2 regions of the Streptomyces sp. NPDC059649 genome follow, and region 2 is predicted to be linked to the other one. Evidence: predicted binding sites of a transcription regulator. Region 2 holds the regulator's gene; the other holds the start of a gene.
The links. Region 2 encodes HrcA, which represses chaperone genes, less so after heat shock. Its sites were predicted from a motif close to TTNGCACTCNGNNNNNCNGAGTGCNAA; they were not measured.
Positions count from the first base shown of each region.

Region 1 (4,595 bases), on a different contig from region 2:
TGGTGCGTGGACCTTCCTCCTGCCCGGCTTTCTGGCCCGGCAGCCGTTCGCGATGCTGACGATCGGCATCGTCCTGCTCGTCCAGTCCACCACCGGCTCCTACGGCACCGCCGGCGCGGTCTCGGCCACCACCGGTGTCGCGATGGCCCTGTTCGCCCCGCAGAGCGGCAAACTCGCCGACCGCTTCGGCCAGCGCGCGGTGCTGATCCCCGGCATCCTCGTGCACACCGCCGGCGTCGCGGCGCTGATCGTCCTGGCCCTGGCCCACGCCCCCCTGTGGGCGCTGCTCGCCGTGGCCGTCCCCACGGGCGCCTCGACTCCGCAGGTCGGCCCGATGGTGCGGGCCCGCTGGGCATCCCGGCTCGGCGGCAGCCCTCTGATGCCGACGGCGGCCGCCTTCGAGTCGGTGACCGACGAGTTCACCTTCGTGGTCGGCCCGGTCCTGGCGACCGCGCTGTGCACCGGCATCCACCCGGCCGCCGGCCTGATCGCCGAGGCCGCGCTGACCCTGGCCGGCGGCCTGCTCTTCGCCTCCCAGCGCCGCACCCAGCCGCCCGTCCACCGGGCGCAGGCCGACGACCGCCCGCGCGTCTCGGCCCTGTCGGTCCCCGGCGTCCGTGTGCTGATCGTGGCGTTCCTCGGCATCGGCGCCGTCTTCGGCGGCATGCAGGTCTCGCTGACCGCGTTCACCCAGTCCATCGGCCAGCCCGGCATCAACGGCCTGCTCTACGGGATCTTCGCCGGCGGCAACATGCTCGCCGGGATCGCCTGCGGCGCCCTCGCCTGGAAGGTCGGCCCGCGCCGCCGGCTGCTCGTCGCCTACGGGCTGCTGGCGCTGGCCACCACCCCGCTGTGGGCGGTGACCGCGGTACCGCTGCTGGGCGCCGTCGGTCTGGTCGTCGGCCTCTGCATCGCCCCCGCCCTGATCACCGGCTACACCCTGGTCGAGTCCCTGGTCCCGGCCGCCGCCCGCACGGAGGCCTTCACCTGGCTGACCGGCGCGGTCGCCCTGGGCCAGGCCGCCGCCGCCACCTCCGCCGGCCAGCTCACCGACCGCTTCGGCCCCAGCAGCGGCTTCCTGGTCCCCCTGGCCGGCACCGCCCTGGCCCTGGTGGTCCTGCTGGCCCTCCGCGCCCACCTGCTGCCGCGCACCTCGTCCGTGGTGGCCGGCTCGGACCTGCCGGGCAGGGCGGCCGGGAAGGACTCGGCGACGGAGACGGAGACGGAGACGGACGTGCAGGCGGACGTGGAGGCGGAGGCGGATTCCGCCAGGGACTCGGACAGCGACTCGGATACGGACTCTGCGACGGAGAACGGTATGGCAGCCGAGACCGGTACGACGGCAGAGACCGGCCCGGCGGTGGAGGACCGGGGGCGGGAGCTGGCGAACGCCTGACGGGCGACTGACGAGCGACTGACGGACGACTGAAGGACGGGGCTCGGGTGGTTGCCGGGAGGCGGCTCGGAGGGGCGCCGGGAGGGGGCTCGGGTGGTTGCCGGGAGGCGGCTCGGACGGGCCGCCGGGAGGGGCCTCGGACGGTTGCCGGGACGGGGCTCGGCCGGCCGCCGGGAGGCGGCCCGGACGGTTGCCGGCGCACACCTGAGACCGTCCGTTGTGGACCGGCCCCGGACGTGGGGTCGGTCACCGTCTGCCCGGTCGCAGTGGACTGACGCGCCGGAATACTGCAATATGGAGCGTCGTTAGCACTCATCGAGTGAGAGTGCCAGGAGGAAGACAAGTGCCGACCTACCAGTACCAGTGCACCGCGTGCGGCGAGGGCCTTGAGGCGGTGCAGAAGTTCAGCGACGACGCGCTCACGGAGTGCCCCAGCTGCAGCGGACGCCTCAAGAAGGTGTTCTCCGCGGTCGGCATCGTCTTCAAGGGCTCCGGCTTCTACCGCAACGACAGCCGCGGCTCGTCGTCCAGCAGCAGCCCCGCGAAGAGCTCCTCGTCGAGCACGACGTCGTCCTCGGACTCCGCCGGCTCCTCCTCGAGCAGCTCCGACAGCAAGCCGTCCGCGACCACCGCGTCGTCCTCCGGCAGCACGTCGAGCACCAGCTCCGCGGCCTGACGCCCGGCAGCACCGGCAGCCCAGGCGCCACCGGCAGCCCAAGCACCACCGGCGCCACAGGCACCAGGCACCAGGCACCAGACACCAACGGTCTCTTCGGACCCCGCCGTCATCGGACGGCGGGGTCCGCTGCACGTCCGCTCCCGGGGGCGGAGCCTCTTGCGGGGGCACCTCCGGGGCGGCGGACCTCACGCCGACCGGCCCCGCTAAGGTGACCGCCATGGCTGACGCGGAAATAGGCGTAATCGGCGGTTCGGGCTTCTACTCCTTCCTCGACGACGTGACCGAGATCACGGTCGACACCCCGTACGGCCGCCCCAGCGACTCGGTGTTCCTCGGCGAGATCGCCGGCCGCCAGGTCGCCTTCCTCCCCCGGCACGGCCGCGACCACCGCCTCCCGCCGCACCGCATCAACTACCGCGCCAACCTGTGGGCGCTGCGCTCGCTCGGCGTACGCCAGGTCCTCGGCCCGTGCGCGGTGGGCGGGCTGCGCCCCGAATACGGCCCCGGCACGCTGCTGGTCCCCGATCAGCTCGTGGACCGCACCAAGGCCCGCGTCCAGACCTACTTCGACGGTGAGCCGCTGCCCGACGGCAGCGTCCCCAACGTCGTCCATCTGACGTTCGCCGACCCCTACTGCCCCGCCGGCCGCCAGGCCGCCCTCGCTGCCGCCCGCGGCCGCGACTGGGAACCGGTCGACGGCGGCACGCTCGTCGTCATCGAGGGTCCGCGCTTCTCGACCCGCGCCGAATCCCGCTGGCATGCCGCCCAGGGCTGGTCGGTGGTCGGCATGACGGGCCACCCCGAGGCGGTGCTGGCCCGCGAACTGAGCCTCTGCTACACCTCGTTGACCCTGGTCACCGACCTGGACGCGGGCACCGAGACCGGCGACGGCGTCTCCCACGAGGAAGTCCTCCAGGTCTTCGCCCAGAACGTCGGCCGGCTCCGCGAGGTCCTCTTCGACGCGGTCGCCGCCCTGCCCCAGAGCCCCGACCGCACCTGCCCCTGCGCCGACGCCCACGCGGGCTGGGACCTGGGCATCGAACTGCCGTAGGCGCCTGGCGGGAGTGAGCCGGGCCCGGGCCGGCCCACTCCCGGGCCGGCCCTGCCGGCCGCCGGGCACGGCCGCCTTCTCCTCGCCCCGTCTGCCCCTGCTCGTCCCCCACCCGAGTGACGAAGTTATCCACATCCCGGAGCTTCTCCACAGGCCTCAGCAGGCACGGGCGCGATACGGCACGGTGGTGCTCGCCAAATCCACCAAGGCTCGTCCACCTCCCAACCAGAGACGAGACGAGCCCTTCACCGAGGCGGTACCACCATGCCCAGTACCCCAACCACGCCCTACAGCCCACTCACCTCACTCGCCTCACCCTCTCCTGGCCCCTCTTCCGGTCTCTGGTCTGATCTCTCGTCCCCGCCGCTTCCCACTCCCCCGCGGTGCGAAGTGCCCCACTTTCCACCGGTACGAGCCGGCGGCGGCAGACGGGGATGGGGACGGGCCGCGCCGCGCCGGATGCTGATCGCGGGCCTGGCGATGGCCGCCGCAGCACTGGCCGGTGCGGCCTCGTACGGAGCCGTACGAGCCTTACCCGCGACGGGCTGTCCGTCGGCGGCGGCGCTGGGAGGGCGGTAGCCATGCCACAAGATCGAGTGGCTTCTCCCCACACCGCCCGCGAAACTGCTGCGAGTGGCGGGGCACCTGCCGCGGGGGACGGGGGCCGGTCACTGCGGTCGCGCCAATGGCGGCGCGCCGCCCGCACCGGAACCGCCGGCCCGGTCCACCGGACGAAACCGAAACCCTTCCGCCGGACCCGCACTGACGCACTGGTCGACCGCTGGTTCGTGTTGCCCGACTGGACATCTCCGCCGTGCCCTGCCGTAAGTTGCGGTGCTGGTTGTTCGTGCACCGTCCGTGGTGAGCGTCGTGAGCGTGGAAAGAGGCTGTCAGGTGAGCGAGAGCAAGGGCGTCCTGCAGGGATTCAAGGAATTCCTGATGCGGGGCAACGTCATAGAACTCGCGGTCGCGGTGGTCGTCGGTGCGGCCTTCACCAACATCGTGAACGCCGTGGTCAAGGGCGTGATCAACCCGATCGTCGGCGCTCTGGGTTCGCAGAACCTCGACAACTACAAGGCGTGCCTCACCACCTGCCACACGGACAGGAAGACAGGTGCGTTCACCGACGGGATCTACGTCCTCTGGGGATCGGTGCTCAGTTCCGCGCTGACCTTCCTGATCACCGCCGCGGTCGTTTACTTCCTCATGATCCTTCCGATGAACAAGTGGAAGGAGCGCCAGGCAGCCAGGAAGTCGGTCGACAACACCCCGCTCGCCCCGACCGAGGTCGAGCTGCTCACCGAGATCCGCGACGCCCTGATCGCCCAGCGCACCGCCTCTCCCACCGTGCCCTCCCAAAACTCCGGCACGATCGGTACACAGAAGACCCAGGACTAGCCGGTCAGAGACGACCGACCTCCCAGGCGGCCGCCCCAGAGATCTCAGCGATCTCCGATATCCCAGCGATC
Region 1 is NZ_JBHWDV010000031.1:51,373-55,967, reverse strand. Features, by position in the region: gene ACFV1J_RS27190 (MFS transporter) at 1-1,396, shown strand, start outside; gene ACFV1J_RS27185 (FmdB family zinc ribbon protein) at 1,740-2,072, shown strand; gene ACFV1J_RS27180 (S-methyl-5'-thioadenosine phosphorylase) at 2,293-3,126, shown strand; gene mscL (large conductance mechanosensitive channel protein MscL) at 4,021-4,524, shown strand.
Region 1: a site for HrcA is predicted at 1,702-1,728, ahead of ACFV1J_RS27185 (FmdB family zinc ribbon protein). Genes of this name have one in related genera too.

Region 2 (17,195 bases):
GAGGTCGTCGCGACCGACCAGGTCCGTGAGCTGATCGACGGCTATGTCGAGCGGGTCAACGAGGGGCTGCAGCGCTGGCAGCAGATCCGCAAGTTCCGGCTGCTGCCGCGCGACCTGGACATCGAGCACGGCGAGGTGACCCCGAGCCTCAAGATCAAGCGGCCGGTGGTGGAGCGGGCGTTCAAGGACCTGCTGGACGAGATGTACGCCGGGACCCGGGAGTCGTAACCGCCCGCCGGACGCGGCGCACGCGCGGGGTGGGCCACCGGCCCGCCCCGCTCGGCCAACTCCTCCGGCGCGTCAGCCGAATTGACGGCTCCGACCGCCCACTTCCGTGACTCATTGCTTATGGGCGCGCTCTTTCTGTCACTCTGTCGGTGGCGCATCCGGCGCCGCAGCGGAGCTGTTCGGGAGTTGCTCAATGAGGACGACAACTTCGTCTCCACGGGACGACGTCAGGGCGACGCGCACGACGACCGGTCCCGGGCTCCCCGCCGCCCGCACCCGGCGGGCCGGGCTGCCCGGTGATCCGCAGGCCGCGGCCGCCGCCCGGCGGTTCGCCCGTTCGGCCTTCGCCGAGTGGGCGGCCCAGCGGCTGCCCGGCACCGAACGGTTCACCGACCGGCTCGTGGACGAAGCGGTGCTGCTGGTCAGCGAGTTGGTGACGAACGCGGTGGTGCACGCGGGCACCACCATCGAGCTGCGCTGCCGGCTGGACCCCGCGGCCGAGCCGGAGCCGGGTGCCGAGCCGGACCCGGACGACGTCCCCGTGCCGGCCGTCGTCATCGAGGTCTCCGACCGCCACCCCACCCAGCCGATCCGCGCCCGCGACGAGACCGCCCGGAACGACAGCGGCGGCCACGGCCTGCAGCTGATCAGCGCGGTCGCCGAATCCTGGGGCATCACCTACCGCCGCGACCTGAAGACCGTGTGGTTCCGCCTGCCGCTGCCCGCCCCGGAGCCGGCCGCCCGCCCCCTGCCGGAGACCGCGTTCGACGGGCCGCCTTACGAGGAGGCGCCGTACGACGAGTCGCCATACGGGGAGGCGCGGCACGAGGGAACGCCGTACGACAGCCCCCGCCCGTACGCCACCGACGCGCCCGCGGGCCCGTACGACGCCACCACCGGCCCCGCCTCGTACGACGACGCCGCGGCCGCGTACGCCGACGAGGTGCTCCAGCGCGGGCTGCGGGCCGCCGAACTCCTCGCCCCGGCCCCGCGCCGGGCCGACCGCCAGGAACTCGACACCGACCGGGGCGACAACGGTGCGCTGTCCTTCCTCGCCGAGGCCTCCGACCTGCTCTCCGGCCAGCTCGACGCCGACCAGGTCGCCGCGCTCGCCGCCCAGCTGATCGTTCCGCGGCTCGCCGACTGGTGCGCGGTGTGGCTCCACGACGGCGACGGCGGCGCCCCGGGCCGGGGCATCGCGACCGGCGGCCAGGAGCAGCGGCTGGCCCGCGTCTGGCACAGCAGCGAGAGCCGGATCGACATCCTGCGTGCCGTGCTGGAGAAACAGCCGCCGGACTTCCGGGGCGACGTCCCGCCGGGCGCCGCCCCCGTCGCCGTCCCCTGGCCCTGGCCGCACGACCCGGACGGTGAGCGCCGGCACCACGGCCCCCCGGACGCCGACCACCCGCGCGACCACCTGTTGGGCGGGCACGACCTGCCGGAGGTGCCGGCGCAGGGCCTGCCGGACGCGCCGGGTCGCCTCCTGCTGAGCCACGTCCTCCCGGCCGGGGACGGCTCCGACGACGACGAGCCGGGCGGTGCCGCGCTCGCCTGCCCCCTGGTCGCCGGCGGCCGCCGGCTGGGCACGCTGCTGCTCGGCCGCGGCGGACTGCCGCGCTTCCCCGACGAGGTCGTCGGGCTGATCGAGGACCTGGGCCGCCGGGTCGCCCGCGCGGTGGCCACCGCCCGCGCGTACAGCCGCCAGGAGCGCATCAGCCAGGTCCTGCAACGCCGGCTGCTGCCCCAGGGCCGGGCCCAGGTGCCCGGCGTGGCGTCGGCGGTGGTCTACGAGCCGCGCGAGGGCGCCTGGGCGGGCGGCGACTTCTGGGACCTCTTCGACGCCGGCGACGGCCGCTGGTGCTTCGCGCTCGGCGACGTCTGCGGCAGCGGCCCGGAGGCGGCCGCGGTGACCGGGCTGGCCCGGCCGGTGCTGCGGCTGCTGGCCCGGGACGGCTTCGGCGTCGCGGAGGTCCTCGACCGGCTCAACAAGACGATGGCCCGGGAGGCCGCCGACTCGGTCGCCGCGGTCGCCGCGGCGGTGGCCGCGGCCGGGGCCGGGGCCGAGGCACCGGTGGAGATCCGCGAGGAGGGCGAACAGGCCCGCTTCCTCTCCCTCCTCTACGGCGAGATCGCCCCGTACCCGGACGGGGCCGGCGGCGCCCGGTGCACCCTCGCCAGCGCCGGTCACCCGCTGCCGCTGGTGCTGGGCACGGACGGCGCGGTCCGTACCGTCGCGGCACCGCAGATGCTGCTGGGGGTCGTCGAGGACGCCGCGTACGTCAGCGAATCGTTCGACCTGCGCCCGGGGGAGACGCTGCTGTGCGTCACCGACGGGGTCACCGAGCGGCGCTCGGGCGGGCGGCTGTTCGACGACGAGGACGGCCTGGCCACCGCGCTCGCCGCCGGCGCCGGGCTGGGCGCCACCGCCCTCGCCGAGCACCTCCGCACCACCGTGCACGCCTTCGCGCCCGAGCCGCCCGACGACGACCTGGCCCTGCTCGTCCTCCAGGCGGTCGGCGGCCCGACGTAGCCATCACCGGGGCCCTACGGGTCTCCCGCCCCTGCGGGAGCCGCGTTGTCGGTGCGATGACGGACAATGGTTCCCATGCCTTCCGCACTGCCTGATGGTGAGCCGATGCCCGACGACGGGGCGCTGCCCGGTCATGCGCTGGCGGCGGCGGCCGGCCGGCCCCTCGGCTTCTATCTGCACGTGCCGTACTGCGCCACCCGCTGCGGCTACTGCGACTTCAACACCTACACCGCGAACGAGCTGCGCGGCTCCGGCGGGGCGCTGGCCTCCCGCGACAACTACGCCGACACCGTCGTCGACGAGATCCGGCTGGCCCGCAAGGTGCTGGGCGACGACCCCCGCCCGGTCGAGACGGTCTTCGTCGGCGGCGGCACCCCGACCCTCCTCCCGGCCGCCGACCTCGGCCGCATGCTGGCCGCGATCCGGGAGGAATTCGGCCTGGCGCCCGGCGCCGAGATCACCACCGAGGCCAACCCCGACTCCGTCGACCCGCGCTACCTCTCCGAGCTGCGCGCGGCCGGCTACAACCGGATCTCCTTCGGCATGCAGAGCGCCCGGCAGCACGTCCTGAAGATCCTCGACCGCACGCACACCCCCGGCCGCCCCGAGGCCTGTGTCGGCGAGGCCCGCGCCGCCGGTTTCGAGCACATCAACCTCGACCTGATCTACGGCACCCCCGGCGAGTCCGACGACGACTGGCGGGCCTCGCTCGACGCCGCGCTCGGCGCCGGCCCCGACCACATCTCCGCCTACGCCCTGATCGTCGAGGAGGGCACCCAGCTGGCCCGCCGGATCCGCCGCGGCGAGGTCCCGATGACCGACGACGATGTGCACGCCGACCGCTACCTCATCGCCGAGGAGCGGCTCACCGCGGCCGGCCTCTCCTGGTACGAGGTCTCCAACTGGGCCACCACCGAAGCCGCCCGCTGCCGCCACAACGAGCTGTACTGGACCGGCGCTGACTGGTGGGGCGCGGGCCCCGGCGCGCACAGCCACGTCGGCGGAGTCCGCTGGTGGAACGTCAAGCACCCCGGCGCGTACGCCCAGGCCCTGGCCGAGGGCCGCTCCCCGGGCGCCGGCCGCGAGATCCTCACCGACGAGGACCGCCGGGTGGAACGCATCCTGCTGGAACTGCGCCTCGCGGACGGCTGCCCGCTGGACCTCCTCGCCCCGACGGGCGCCCGGGCGGCGAAGGCGGCCCTCGCCGACGGGCTGCTGGAGCCCGTCCCGTACTCGGCCGGGCGGGCCGTTCTGACACTCCGGGGGCGGCTGCTGGCCGACGCGGTGGTGCGGGATCTGGTGGACTGATCACTCGGGGTGAAGCCGTGCGTAGGGGCGGCAGGCGCCCCTACGCTGTCCTTAAGCTGCCTTCACAGTGAACGCGGCGGGATGTGGAGGGCCACGGAGATGACCGCTGTGGATGATCACCGGATGACCCAGTTCTTCCAAAACCTGGAGGTTCCCGAGGGCGTCAAGGTCGAGCTTCTCAGGGGGAACATCGTGATGATGGCGACGCCCGATCTCGTCCACAACGAGATCGTCGAATCGGTCCAGGACCAGATTCCCAGGCAGGCCTGGATGCGTCTCCAGACGCAGGACGTCACGATCCCGGGGGAGGCCAGCGAACCCGTGCCGGATCTGGTGGTGCTGGCACGCGATGACCGTCCGGAATCCGGGCCGCTTCCGTCCGCGGTGCTCGCGGCAGTCATCGAGGTCGTTTCCAAGACCAGCGTCGATCATGACTACGGAATCAAGCGCTCGATCTACGCTGCGGGGAAGGTGCCGGCGTACTTGATCATCGATCCTGTTGTCGCCCACTGCGTCCTGCTCACTCAGCCTGTCGGTGCGGGCGATGAGGCGGACTACCGGACCCAACAGATCACGAAGTTCGGTGAGCCCCTTCCGCTGCCCTTGCTCGGTATGGAGCTGGACACCAGCGAGTTTGGGACCTATAAGGGCGTCAGGCCGCACCGCCGACCGTAACAAAATCGATCAACTCCTCCACCCTCCCCAGGAGTTGCGGCTCCAGGTCCTTGTACGACCGCACGCACGACAGGATCCGCTGCCACGCCGCGCCCGTGTTCTCCGGCCAGCCCAGCGCCCGGCACACGCCCGTCTTCCAGTCCTGCCCGCGCGGCACGGACGGCCACGCCGGAATCCCCACCGAGGACGGCTTCACCGCCTCCCACACGTCGATGTAGGGGTGGCCGACGACGAGCGCGTGCTCGCCCGTCACCTCGGCCGCGATCCGGGACTCCTTCGAGCCCGGTACGAGGTGGTCCACCAGCACCCCCAGCCGGGCGTCCGGGCCGGGGGAGAAGCTGCGGACGATCGCCGGGAGGTCGTCGATGCCCTCCAGGTACTCCACGACGACGCCCTCGATGCGCAGATCGTCGCCCCAGACCCGCTCGACGAGTTCGGCGTCGTGCCGGCCCTCCACGTAAATGCGCCCGGCGCGTGCGACCCGGGCGCGGGCGCCGGGGACGGCGAGTGAACCCGATGCCGTACGGGCCGGGCCGCTCGGCGCCGGCCGGTTCTGCGGGCGGACGAGGGTGACGACCTTGCCCTCCAGGAGGAAGCCGCGCGGCACCATCGGGAAGACCCGGTGCTTGCCGAAGCGGTCCTCCAGGGTGACCGTCGGGCCCTCGGCGGTCTTCTCACAGCGGATCACCGCACCGCAGAAGCCCGTGCCGACCTCCTCGACGACCAGATCGGGGTCGGCCGGGACCTCCGGCGCGGGCCGCTGCTTCTTCCAGGGCGGGGTGAGGTCGGGGCTGTAGCGCTTGCTCTGCATGGGCCTGTTCTATCGGGGAGAGGGGCTGTCGGGGAGACGGTTCCGTACGGAAACGGGCGTGCTGCGGGTCAGACGGACGGCGGGACCCCGAAGCGGGCCGCCAGGGCGTCGCGCTGGGCCCGGACGAACGCGGCGTCGACCACGGCGCCGTGCCCGGGCACGTACCGCGCGTCCTCGCCGCCGAGGGCCAGCAGCCGGTCCAGTGCGGCGGGCCACTGCCGGGGCAGGGCGTCGGGCCCGGCGCTCGGCTCGCCGGACTCCTCGACCAGGTCACCGCAGAAGACGATCTCCGGGTCGCCGTGCCGGCCCGGCACCAGGACGGCCAGGTCATGGGCGGTGTGGCCGGGCCCGACGTTGGCGAGCAGCACCTGCCGGTCGCCGAGTTCGACGGTCAGCTGGCCGTGGACGTGGTGGTGCGGCACGACCAGCAGATCGGCGGCCTCCGCGGCGGCGTCCCGGTCGACGCCGTGCCGGATCGCGTCGTGCCGCAGCGCGTCCTTGTCGCGGCGGAACAGCTCGGCGAGGCCGGTCGCGCCGAACACCGCGACGCCCGCGAAGGCGGCGGTGCCCAGCACATGATCGAAGTGCGGGTGGGTGAGCGCGATATGCGTCACTTCCCGGCCCAGCACACCGCGGATCGACCGGCGCAGATCCGCGCCGTCGCGGAGCGTCGCGCCGGTGTCGACGATCATGACGCCGGCCGACCCGGCGATCACCCCCACGGTCTCGTCCCAGCCCGGCATACGGCGCCTGGCGACACCGTCACCGAGCCGTTCCCACCCGGCCTCTTCCCAAGTCGTGCGCATACCGAGACGCTAGCTCCATCGCGATAGCGTTGCCCGGCAGATCGCCCGAACCCGGTCATCAGGTGAGAGCTCCGCGCGGTCACCCTTGCCGTGGTCGTGCTACCCGGCCGTACACTGGCTCAGGGTCTGGCACTCGGCCCAGGTGAGTGCCAGGAGACAGACGAGACGGCGACGGCCGGCTGGAGGTGCGCGGGATGCTCAGTGAACGCAGGCTCGAAGTGCTGCGCGCCATCGTCCAGGACTACGTCGGGACGGAGGAGCCGGTCGGCTCCAAGGCCCTCACGGAGCGCCACCAGCTCGGGGTCTCCCCGGCGACCGTCCGCAACGACATGGCGGCGCTGGAGGAAGAGGGCTTCATCGCCCAGCCGCACACCAGCGCCGGGCGGATCCCGACCGACAAGGGCTACCGCCTCTTCGTCGACAAGCTGGCCGGTGTGAAGCCGCTGTCCAGCCCCGAGCGGCGGGCGATCCAGAACTTCCTCGACGGCGCGGTCGACCTCGACGACGTGGTGGGGCGCACGGTCCGGCTGCTGGCACAGCTGACCCGGCAGGTCGCGGTCGTGCAGTACCCGTCCCTGACGCGGTCCACGGTCCGGCACGTCGAGCTGCTGGCGCTGGCCCCGGCCCGGCTGATGCTCGTCCTGATCACCGACACCGGGCGGGTCGAGCAGCGGCTCATCGACTGCCAGACGCCGTTCTCGGAGACCTCACTGGCGGACCTGCGGGCGCGGCTGAACAGCCGGGTCGTGGGACGCCGTTTCACGGATGTGCCCCAGTTGGTGCAGGATCTCCCGGAGTCCTTCGAACAGGACGACCGCGGCACGGTCTCGACAGTGCTGTCGGTGTTGCTGGAAACTCTGGTGGAAGAGACCGAAGAGCGGCTGATGATCGGCGGCACCGCCAATCTCACGCGCTTCGGGCACGACTTCCCCCTGACCATCCGTCCGGTGCTCGAGGCGCTGGAGGAGCACGTGGTGCTGCTCAAGCTCCTCGGCGAGGCCAAGGACTCGGGCATGACCGTACGTATCGGGCATGAGAATGCCCATGAAGGCCTGACGTCCACATCGGTCGTCACGGTCGGCTACGGTTCGGGCGACGAGGCAGTCGCCAAACTCGGCGTGGTCGGACCGACCCGCATGGACTACCCCGGAACGATGGGAGCGGTACGCGCAGTGGCACGTTACGTCGGACAAATCCTCGCGGAGTCGTAAGTGGCCACCGATTACTACTCGGTCCTCGGCATCAGCCGTGACGCCTCGCAGGACCAGATCAAGAAGGCCTTCCGTCGGCTGGCGCGCGAGCTGCACCCGGACGTCAATCCGGACCCGAAGACCCAGGAGCGGTTCAAGGAGATCAACGCCGCTTACGAGGTCCTGTCGGATCCGCAGAAGAAGCAGGTCTACGACCTCGGCGGGGACCCGCTCTCGCAGGCCGGTGGCGGTGGCGCGGGCGGCTTCGGCGCCGGCTTCGGCAACTTCTCCGACATCATGGACGCGTTCTTCGGCACCGCCTCGCAGCGCGGTCCGCGGTCGCGTACCCGCCGTGGCCAGGACGCCATGATCCGGCTCGACATCGAGCTGAACGAGGCGGCCTTCGGTACCACCAAGGACATCCAGGTCGACACCGCCGTGGTGTGCACGACCTGCAGCGGCGAGGGCGCCGCCCCCGGCACCTCGGCGCAGACCTGTGACATGTGCCGCGGCCGCGGTGAGGTCTCGCAGGTCACCCGGTCCTTCCTGGGCCAGGTCATGACGTCCCGTCCCTGCCCGCAGTGCCAGGGCTTCGGCACGGTCGTGCCGACGCCGTGCCCGGAGTGCGCGGGCGACGGCCGGATCCGCTCCCGCCGGACGCTGACCGTCAAGATCCCGGCCGGTGTCGACAACGGCACCCGGATCCAGCTCGCCGGCGAGGGCGAGGTCGGCCCCGGCGGCGGCCCGGCCGGCGACCTCTACGTCGAGATCCACGAGCTGCCGCACCCGGTCTTCCAGCGGCGCGGCGACGATCTGCACTGCACGGTCACCATCCCGATGACGGCGGCGGCGCTGGGCACCAAGTGCCCGCTGGAGACGCTGGACGGGGTGGAGGAGATCGACGTCCGGCCCGGCACGCAGTCCGGCCAGTCGATCCCGCTGCACCAGCGCGGCGTGACCCATCTGCGCGGCAACGGCCGGGGCGACCTGATCGTCCACGTCGAGGTCCAGACCCCGTCCAAGCTCGACCCGGAGCAGGAGGAGCTGCTGCGGCGGCTCGCCAAGCTGCGCGGCGAGGAACGCCCCACGGGCCAGTTCCAGCCGGGCCAGCAGGGACTGTTCTCGCGCCTGAAGGATGCGTTCAACGGGCGGTAGAGCGGTAAGGCGGTAGCGCGGTAGCGCGGGCGTGAGCCGGGGCGCGCTTGACCAGGGCGCGCCTGAGCGATGACGCAGTGATGACGCGTGTGAGCGATGACGTGCGTGAGTCATGACGCGGGGTGCCCGGCGGGAATATCCGCCGGGCACCCCGGCGTTGTGGCCCCGCAGGGGGCGCTCGTGACCCCTACGGGATCTGTTCGCCCAACCCCTAAGGCCCGCCGCCCTCCGGACCCCGCCAGCCGCCCCCGCCCATGGTCCCTGCGCACGCCCCACCCCGCGCACCCCCACGCACCCCACCCGCACCCCCGGCCCCATCCCACGCGCCGAGCCCCTGATGACCGGTGTTGGCACCTCCCGTGACACGATGTGGTCATGCCCAGCGCACTGACCGATCTCTGCCGCTATCCGATCGTGCAGGCCCCCATGGCGGGAGGCGGATCGGGACCCGAACTGGCCGCCGCCGTATGTGGCGCCGGCGGTCTCGGCTTCCTCGCTGCCGGCTACAAGACCGCCGACGGCATGTACCAGGAGATCAAGCAACTGCGGTCGCTGACCGACCGGCCCTTCGGCGTCAACCTCTTCATGCCGCAGCCGTCGCTCGCCGACCACTCCGCCGTCGAGGCGTACCGCGAGCAGCTCGCCGGCGAGGCCACGTGGTACGAGACCGAGCTCGGCGACACCGACGAGCCCACCGACGACGGCTACGAGGCCAAGCTCGCGATCCTGCGCGAGGACCCGGTTCCGGTGGTGTCCTTCACCTTCGGCTGCCCCTCGCGCGCGGTCCTCGACGCCTTCGCCAGGGTTGGCACGTACACCGTCGTCACGGCCACCACGGCGGCCGAGGCCCAGGCCGCGCAGTGGTCGGGCGCGGACGCCGTCTGTGTGCAGGGCGTGGAGGCCGGCGGCCACCAGGGCACCCACCGCGACGATCCGCACGCCGACGGGACGGGCGCGGGGCTGGGCCTGCTGGCGCTGCTGGGCCAGGTCCGCGAGGCCGTACAGATCCCGGTGATCGCCGCGGGCGGACTGATGCGCGGGTCGCAGATCGCGGCGGTGCTGGCCGCCGGGGCGACCATGGCGCAGCTGGGCACCGCCTTCCTCGCCACCCCGGAGTCGGGCGCCAATCCGCTGCACAAGCAGGCGCTGACCAACCCCCTCTTCACCCATACGGAGCTGACCCGGGCGTTCTCCGGGCGACCGGCCCGCGGCCTGGTGAACCGCTTCATGCGGGAGCACGGCCCGTACGCGCCGGCCGCCTACCCCGCCGTCCACTACCTCACGTCGACGGTGCGCAAGGCGGCGGCCAAGGCCGGCGACGCGCAGGGCCTGAACCTGTGGGCGGGCCAGGGGCACCGGCTGGCCCGGGAGATGCCGGCCGCCCGGCTGGTGGAGGTCCTGGTGGCCGAACTCGACGCGGCACGGGCGGCGTTGAGCCGCAACGGCACTACGGAAGCCGGGACCGGGACCGGAACTATGGGCTTCGGGGCCGCGATCGGCGCCACGGGAACCGGAAGTGCCGGAACCGGGACCGGAAGCCCCGGAACCGGAAGTGCCGGAACCGGTGACTCGTCGGCCTCCGGGGGCGCCGTATGACCGCGCCCGTATTCCTCGTCGAGTCGCTCGCGCACGTACGGGCGGGCGGCACGGTCACCGTCGACGGGCCCGAGGGCCGGCACGCGGTGTCGGTGCGCCGGCTGCGGGTCGGCGAGGAGGTCGTGCTGACGGACGGTCAGGGGACCGGCGCCTACGGCACGGTGGCCGCCGCCGAGGGCAAGGACCGGCTGACCGTCGCGGTCGCCGAGCTACGCACCGAGGAGGCACCGGACCCGACCATCACGGTCGTCCAGGCGCTCCCCAAGGGCGATCGGGGCGAGCTGGCCGTCGAGACCATGACCGAGACCGGGGTGGACGCCATCGTGCCCTGGCCGGCGGCGCGTTGTGTCACCCAGTGGAAGGGCGAACGGGCCGCCAAGGCACTCGGCAAGTGGCGGGCCACGGCCCGTGAGGCGGGCAAGCAGTCCCGCCGGCTGACCTTCCCGGAGGTCGCGGACCCGCTGTCCACCAAGCAGGTGGCCGCCCTGCTCGCCGACGCCGACTTCGCGGCCGTGCTCCACGAGGAGGGCAGCGCCCCGCTCGCCACCGCGGAACTCCCGGCCACCGGCCGGATCGTGCTGGTCGTCGGGCCCGAGGGCGGGGTCTCCCCGGAGGAGCTGGTCCTGTTCGCCGAGGCCGGCGCCAAGCCGTACCGCCTGGGCCGGACCGTCCTGCGTACCTCCACGGCCGGCACCGCGGCCACCGCCCTCCTTTTGGGCCGCACGGGCCGCTGGAGCTGAGCCCGGCCCGTACGCCCGCGAGCCCGCCGAGGCCCGCAAGCCCGCAAGCCCGCGAGCCATCAATGACGCGGGCCAGCACGTCATCGATATGATCGAGCGGGGGATCTGAGCCCGCCACGCGGCGCCCGCCCACCCCGTAACGGCCACCCAGCCCCGGCTCACCCCGTAACGGCCACCCACCCCCCGCCGTCGCCACACACCACAGTGCGCCGACCGGTCTCAACGACCCGTCGGCGCACCGCCGTTCACGACAAGGGAGCCCGTCAGCTCAGCAGCTCGGCCGCCAGCGTGATGTTCTTGACGCCGGCCAGCGCCTGGCTCACCGGGCAGTTCTTCTTGGCGTCCTGGGCCGCGGCCTGGAAGTCCTCCTCGGACAGGCCGGGGACCCGGGCCTTGACGGTCAGTGCGATGGCGGTGATGCCCTCACCGGGCTGGAAGGTGACGTCGGCCTGGGTGTCCAGGGCCTCGACGGTGAAGCCCTTGCCCGCCAGGCCGTGCGAGAAGGCCATGGAGTAGCAGGACGAGTGCGCCGCCGCGATCAGCTCCTCGGGGCTGGTCACGCCGTTCGGCTGCTCCGCGCGGGCGGGCCAGTTCACGTCGTACGTACCGACCTTGGAGGACTCCAGGGCGACGGTGCCCTTGCCCTCCAGGAGGTTGCCTTCCCAGTGGGTCTTGGCGGTGCGCGTGGTTGCCATGGTGCATAACTCCCGGTTGTGGGCGAAAGCGATCAAGGCCAGCTTAGTGATCCCGGTCCCCCCGTCGCTGCGACGCCCCACACGGCTCGCCCGGTAGCATCCGAGGCCGTGCGCACCGTGCGTATGAGGGATGAGCTGGGAGGAGTCAACGGTGGCGGGAGAACCGCAGGCCGATTGCCTGTTCTGCAAGATCGTGGCCGGGGAGGTGCCGGCGACCATCGTCCGCGAGACCGAGACCACCGTCGCGTTCCGCGACATCAACCCGCAGGCCCCGACGCACGTCCTGATCATCCCCAGGGTGCACCACCCGGACGCCGCGACCCTCGCCGCCGCCGAACCGCAGGTCGTCGCCGACATAATGCGTGAGGCCCGGGAGGTCGCCGCCGGGGACGGGGTCGAGGACACCGGCTACCGGGTGGTCTTCAACACCGGCTCCGGCGCGGGCCAGACCGTCTTCCACGCCCATCTGCACGTCCTCGGCGGCCGCGGCCTCCAGTGGCCCCCCGGATAACCAGCCATGTCCGTACGTGAACTGGTCGTCCTCGGCACCGCCAGCCAGGTCCCCACCCGGCACCGCAACCACAACGGCTATCTGCTGCGGTGGGACGGCCAGGGGCTGCTCTTCGACCCCGGCGAGGGGACGCAGCGCCAGATGCTGCGCGCCGGGGTCGCGGCCCACGACCTCAACCGGATCTGCATCACCCACTTCCACGGCGACCATTCGCTCGGGCTCGCCGGGGTGATCCAGCGGATCAACCTCGACCGGGTGCCCCACCCGGTCACCGCCCACTTCCCGGCCAGCGGGCAGCACTTCTTCGAGCGGCTGCGCTACGCGACGGCCTACCGCGAGACCGTCCGGCTGGTCGAGCGGCCGGTCGCGGCCGACGGGGAGCTGGACCGCTGTGCCTCGTACGCCCTGGAGGCGCGGCGGCTGTCGCACCCGGTCGAGTCGTACGGCTACCGGCTCGTGGAGCCGGACTCCCGCCGGATTCTGCCGGAGCGGCTGGCGGAGCACGGCATCACCGGGCCGGACGTCGGACGCCTCCAGCGGGAGGGCGAACTGAACGGCGTCACCCTCGACGAGGTGAGCGAGCACCGCCCCGGCCAGCGGTTCGCGTTCGTGATGGACACCCGGATGTGCGCGGGCGTGGAGGCGCTCGCGGAGGGCGTGGACATGCTCGTCATCGAGTCCACGTTCCTGGACGACGACGCCCAACTCGCCGCCGATCACGGTCACTTGACGGCCAGGCAGGCCGGTGGGGTGGCGGTGCGGGCCGGGGTGCGGCATCTGGTGCTGACGCACTTCTCGCAGCGGTACGACGATCCCACGGAGTTCGCGCGGCAGGCCCGTGCGGCGGGCTATGACGGTGAGCTGACGATCGCCAAGGACCTCATGCGCGTGCCCGTGCCCAAGCGACGCTGAGCACGGGCACGGGCCCCGGGTCCGTCGTAACGGTGGATCTCCGGCGTTACGGCGGGCCTTCGTCGTTGCGGCGGGTCTCCGTCGTTACGGCAGGTAGTACATCGGGTTCGGCATCTTGAACGTCCGGTTGCCGTAGCCGCCCTGCAGATCGCTGTACTGGTCGCCGAAGTTGGCGACGATGTCGTAGCCCAGGGACTCGATGTGCTTGCGGGTGCCCGACTTGTACTCGACGGTCGTGCAGGTGCTGCCGCAGGGCAGGTAGGCGGGCGGGTGCTCCTTGTCCTTCAGGTAGACGTGCGTCCGGTCCAGCGGGACGCCGTAGCCGACGTTCTTCAGGTTGCGCACGCTCCAGTCGCGCTGCGCCTCCTTGCGGCCGGTGATGAAGAAGACCTCGGCACCCTTGTCGCGGGCCCAGTTGACCAGCCGGTTCATGCCGAAGACCGGGTCCATGTCGGTGTGCTCCAGGTACGCGTCCTGGCTCTGCGGGGTGAAGGCGAAGCCGACCTTGAGCTCGTAGTTGTACGTGAGCAGCGTGGTGTCGTCCATGTCGAGGACGATGGCGGGCTTGGCCTTCTTGCCGGCCCGGGCCTGGCGGTCGAGCGCCTTGTCCAGGTAGGTGCGGGCCTTGGCCTCGATGCCGCGGACCTGGCGGGCGTAGTTGCTGTGCGGGGACGCGTAGTGCTCGCCGTCGGCCGTGACCGTGTCGCCGTAGTACGCCTTGATCTTGTCCTGGACCTGCGTGAGGTTGGGGATCTCCTTGTCGGTCCGCGGGACGGAGTGCTCGGCGGTGGCCTGGCCGATGCCGAAGACGGCGGTGCCGGCGACGAGGGCGGCGACCGTCGCGGCACCGAGGCGGGCGCGGCGCGACAGGGCGGGGCGGAGGCGACCGGAGCGGAAGCGGTCGGGACGGGGCATGCGCGGCTCCTCTTGGAGAAAGGGGGGTGGGTCCCAGGGCTCGAAGGGCTGACGGCCCCTCATTCCTTGGTCTACGCGCGCAGATTCAACCGTTGGCGGGAAGTTCCCGCAAGAGGCGGGGTATTGACGGCCCGAAGGGCCCTTCGTAGCCTCCACCTACATGCGTGGACATCGTTTATATGTATGAATGTGGTGTGCTCATGGCGCCCGCCCCGCCGACCGCGCCGACCCGGCCGCGGGCCGGTCCGTACCCCGTAGGAGCCCCGGATGACCGACGCCCCGCACCCCCTCGCCATCGCCGAGGTCCGGCTCACCCCGATCCTGGTGGCCGACCCGCCGCTGCTCAACACCCAGGGCGTGCACCAGCCGTACACCCCCCGGCTGATCATCGAGCTGATCACCGAGGGCGGGGTCACCGGGCTCGGCGAGACCTACGGCGACACCGTCTATCTCGACCTGGCCCGGCCGCTGGCCGCGGCGCTGATCGGCCGACGGGTCACGGATCTGAACGGACTGCCCGCGCTCGCCGCGGAGGTGTGCGGGGACTCACCGGCCGCCACCGGCGCCGACGCGGTGGCCGCCGGCGGGCTGCGCGGCGCCCGGACCGCCGGCAAGCTCCGGCTGTCGGTCCTCTCCGGCTTCGAGGTCGCCTGCCTGGACGCCTGGGGGAAGGCCGCCGGGCTGCCGGTCCACGCCCTGCTCGGCGGCAAGGTCCGGGACCGCGTGGAGTACGGCGCCTACCTCTTCTACCGGTGGGCCGAGCACCCCGGCGGCCGCGGCGAGCCGGACGACTGGGGCGCGGCGCTCGACCCGGCCGGGGTGGTGGCCCAGGCCCGCCGGTTCGCCGACACCTACGGCTGCACGTCCTTCAAGCTCAAGGGCGGCGTCTTCGAACCCGCGCGGGAGGTCGCCGCGGTCCGCGCGCTGGCCGCCGCGTTCCCCGGGCGGCCGCTGCGGCTCGACCCCAACGGCGCCTGGAGCGTGGCCACTTCGCTGAGGGTCGCGGAGGAACTGGCGGACGTGCTGGAGTACCTGGAGGACCCGGCCGGCGGGACCGCGCGGATGGCGGAGGTCGCGGCCGGCACCCGCGTACCGCTGGCCACCAACATGTGCGTGACCACCTTCGACGAGATCCCCGAGGCATTCCGCCGCCACGCCGTCCAGGTGGTGCTCTGCGACCACCACTACTGGGGCGGGCTGCGCGCCACCCGCGAACTGGCCGCCGTCTGCCGCACCTTCGGCGTCGGGCTGTCCATGCACTCCAACACCCACCTGGGCATCAGCCTGGCCGCGATGACCCAGGTGGCGGCGACCGTGCCGAACCTCCACCACGCCTGCGACACCCACTACCCCTGGCAGACCGAGGACGTCCTCACCGAGCGGCTCGCGATCCGCGACGGCACGGTGGCCGTCGGCGACGCCCCCGGCCTCGGCGTCACCCTCGACCCGGACCGGCTCGCCGCGCTGCACCACCGCTGGCTGGCCGACGACGGCGGCCTGCGGGACCGCGACGACGCCGCCGCGATGCGCCACGCGGAACCGGACTGGGTCGTTCCGGCCGTACCGCGCTGGTGACCGTGCGGGCCGGTGGGGCGGAGGCGGACGCGGGCCGTACGTGGGCGGTGCGTACGGGTGCCGGACGCGGTCCCGTCCGCCGTGGATCATGAACCCGGCCGTGGTCCTGTGCGCGGTCGCCCGGCACGCGTAGCGTGAGGCACGGCTCAGTGGCAGCGCGCCACAGTGGTCCCGTAGTGATCTTTGAAAGGGGCTGTTCCGATGGCACAGGAAGTGCGCGGCGTGATCGCGCCGGGGAAGAACGAACCGGTCCGGCTGGAGACGATCCTGGTGCCGGACCCGGGTCCCGGCGAGGCCGTGGTGAAGGTCCAGGCGTGCGGGGTGTGCCACACCGATCTGCACTACAAGCAGGGCGGCATCACCGACGAGTTCCCGTTCCTGCTCGGCCACGAGGCGTCCGGGGTCGTGGAGTCGGTCGGCGCCGGGGTCACCGACGTCGCGCCGGGGGACTTCGTCATCCTCAACTGGCGTGCGGTGTGCGGCCAGTGCCGGGCCTGTCTGCGCGGCCGCCCCCAGTACTGTTTCGACACCCACAACGCCAGCCAGAAGATGACGCTGAAGGACGGTACGGAGCTGACCCCGGCGCTCGGCATCGGCGCCTTCGCCGACAAGACGCTGGTCGCGGCCGGGCAGTGCACCAAGGTCGACCCCGAGGTGTCGCCGGCGGTGGCCGGGCTGCTGGGCTGCGGGGTGATGGCCGGCATCGGCGCCGCCATCAACACCGGCGGGGTCACCCGCGGTGACTCGGTCGCGGTCATCGGCTGCGGCGGGGTCGGCGACGCGGCCGTGGTCGGCGCCCGGCTGGCCGGCGCGGCCCGGATCATCGCCGTCGACGTCGACGACCGCAAGCTGGACCTCGCGCGCACCATGGGCGCCACCCACACCGTCAACTCCCGTACCACCGACCCCGTCGAGGCGATCCGCGAACTGACCGGCGGCTTCGGCGCGGACGTCGTCATCGAGGCGGTCGGCCGCCCCGAGACGTACCAACAGGCCTTCTACGCCCGCGATCTGGCCGGCACGGTCGTCCTGGTGGGCGTGCCCACCCCGGACATGACCCTGGAACTGCCCCTGCTGGACGTCTTCGGCCGCGGCGGCGCGCTCAAGTCCTCCTGGTACGGCGACTGTCTGCCGTCCCGCGACTTCCCGATGCTGATCGACCTGCACCAGCAGGGCCGGATCGACCTCTCCGCGTTCGTCACCGAGACCATCGGCATCGACGACGTCGAGCGGGCCTTCGACCGGATGCACGCGGGCGACGTGCTGCGTTCGGTGGTGACGCTCTGATGGCGGCGCGGATCGACCACCTCGTGACCTCGGGGACGTTCTCGCTCGACGGCGGCACCTGGGACGTCGACAACAACGTGTGGATCGTCGGGAACGACGACGAGGCGATCGTCATCGACGCCGCGCACGACGCCGACGCCATCTTCGAGGCGCTGGCCGGCCGGACGCTGCGCGCGATCATCTGCACCCACGCGCACAACGACCACATCGACGCCGCCCCCGCGCTGGCCGCCCGTACCGGCGCCCGGATCCATCTGCACC
Region 2 is NZ_JBHWDV010000004.1:318,713-335,907, reverse strand. Features, by position in the region: gene ACFV1J_RS09590 (AMP-dependent synthetase/ligase) at 1-228, shown strand, start outside; gene ACFV1J_RS09585 (SpoIIE family protein phosphatase) at 422-2,758, shown strand; gene hemW (radical SAM family heme chaperone HemW) at 2,834-4,066, shown strand; gene ACFV1J_RS09575 (Uma2 family endonuclease) at 4,148-4,741, shown strand; gene ACFV1J_RS09570 (DUF3097 domain-containing protein) at 4,719-5,552, opposite strand; gene ACFV1J_RS09565 (MBL fold metallo-hydrolase) at 5,621-6,358, opposite strand; gene hrcA (heat-inducible transcriptional repressor HrcA) at 6,553-7,569, shown strand; gene dnaJ (molecular chaperone DnaJ) at 7,570-8,703, shown strand; gene ACFV1J_RS09550 (nitronate monooxygenase) at 9,079-10,299, shown strand; gene ACFV1J_RS09545 (16S rRNA (uracil(1498)-N(3))-methyltransferase) at 10,296-11,039, shown strand; gene ACFV1J_RS09540 (OsmC family protein) at 11,303-11,734, opposite strand; gene ACFV1J_RS09535 (histidine triad nucleotide-binding protein) at 11,886-12,245, shown strand; gene ACFV1J_RS09530 (ribonuclease Z) at 12,252-13,157, shown strand; gene ACFV1J_RS09525 (HAD family acid phosphatase) at 13,242-14,072, opposite strand; gene ACFV1J_RS09520 (enolase C-terminal domain-like protein) at 14,340-15,647, shown strand; gene ACFV1J_RS09515 (S-(hydroxymethyl)mycothiol dehydrogenase) at 15,849-16,934, shown strand; gene ACFV1J_RS09510 (MBL fold metallo-hydrolase) at 16,934-17,195, shown strand, end outside.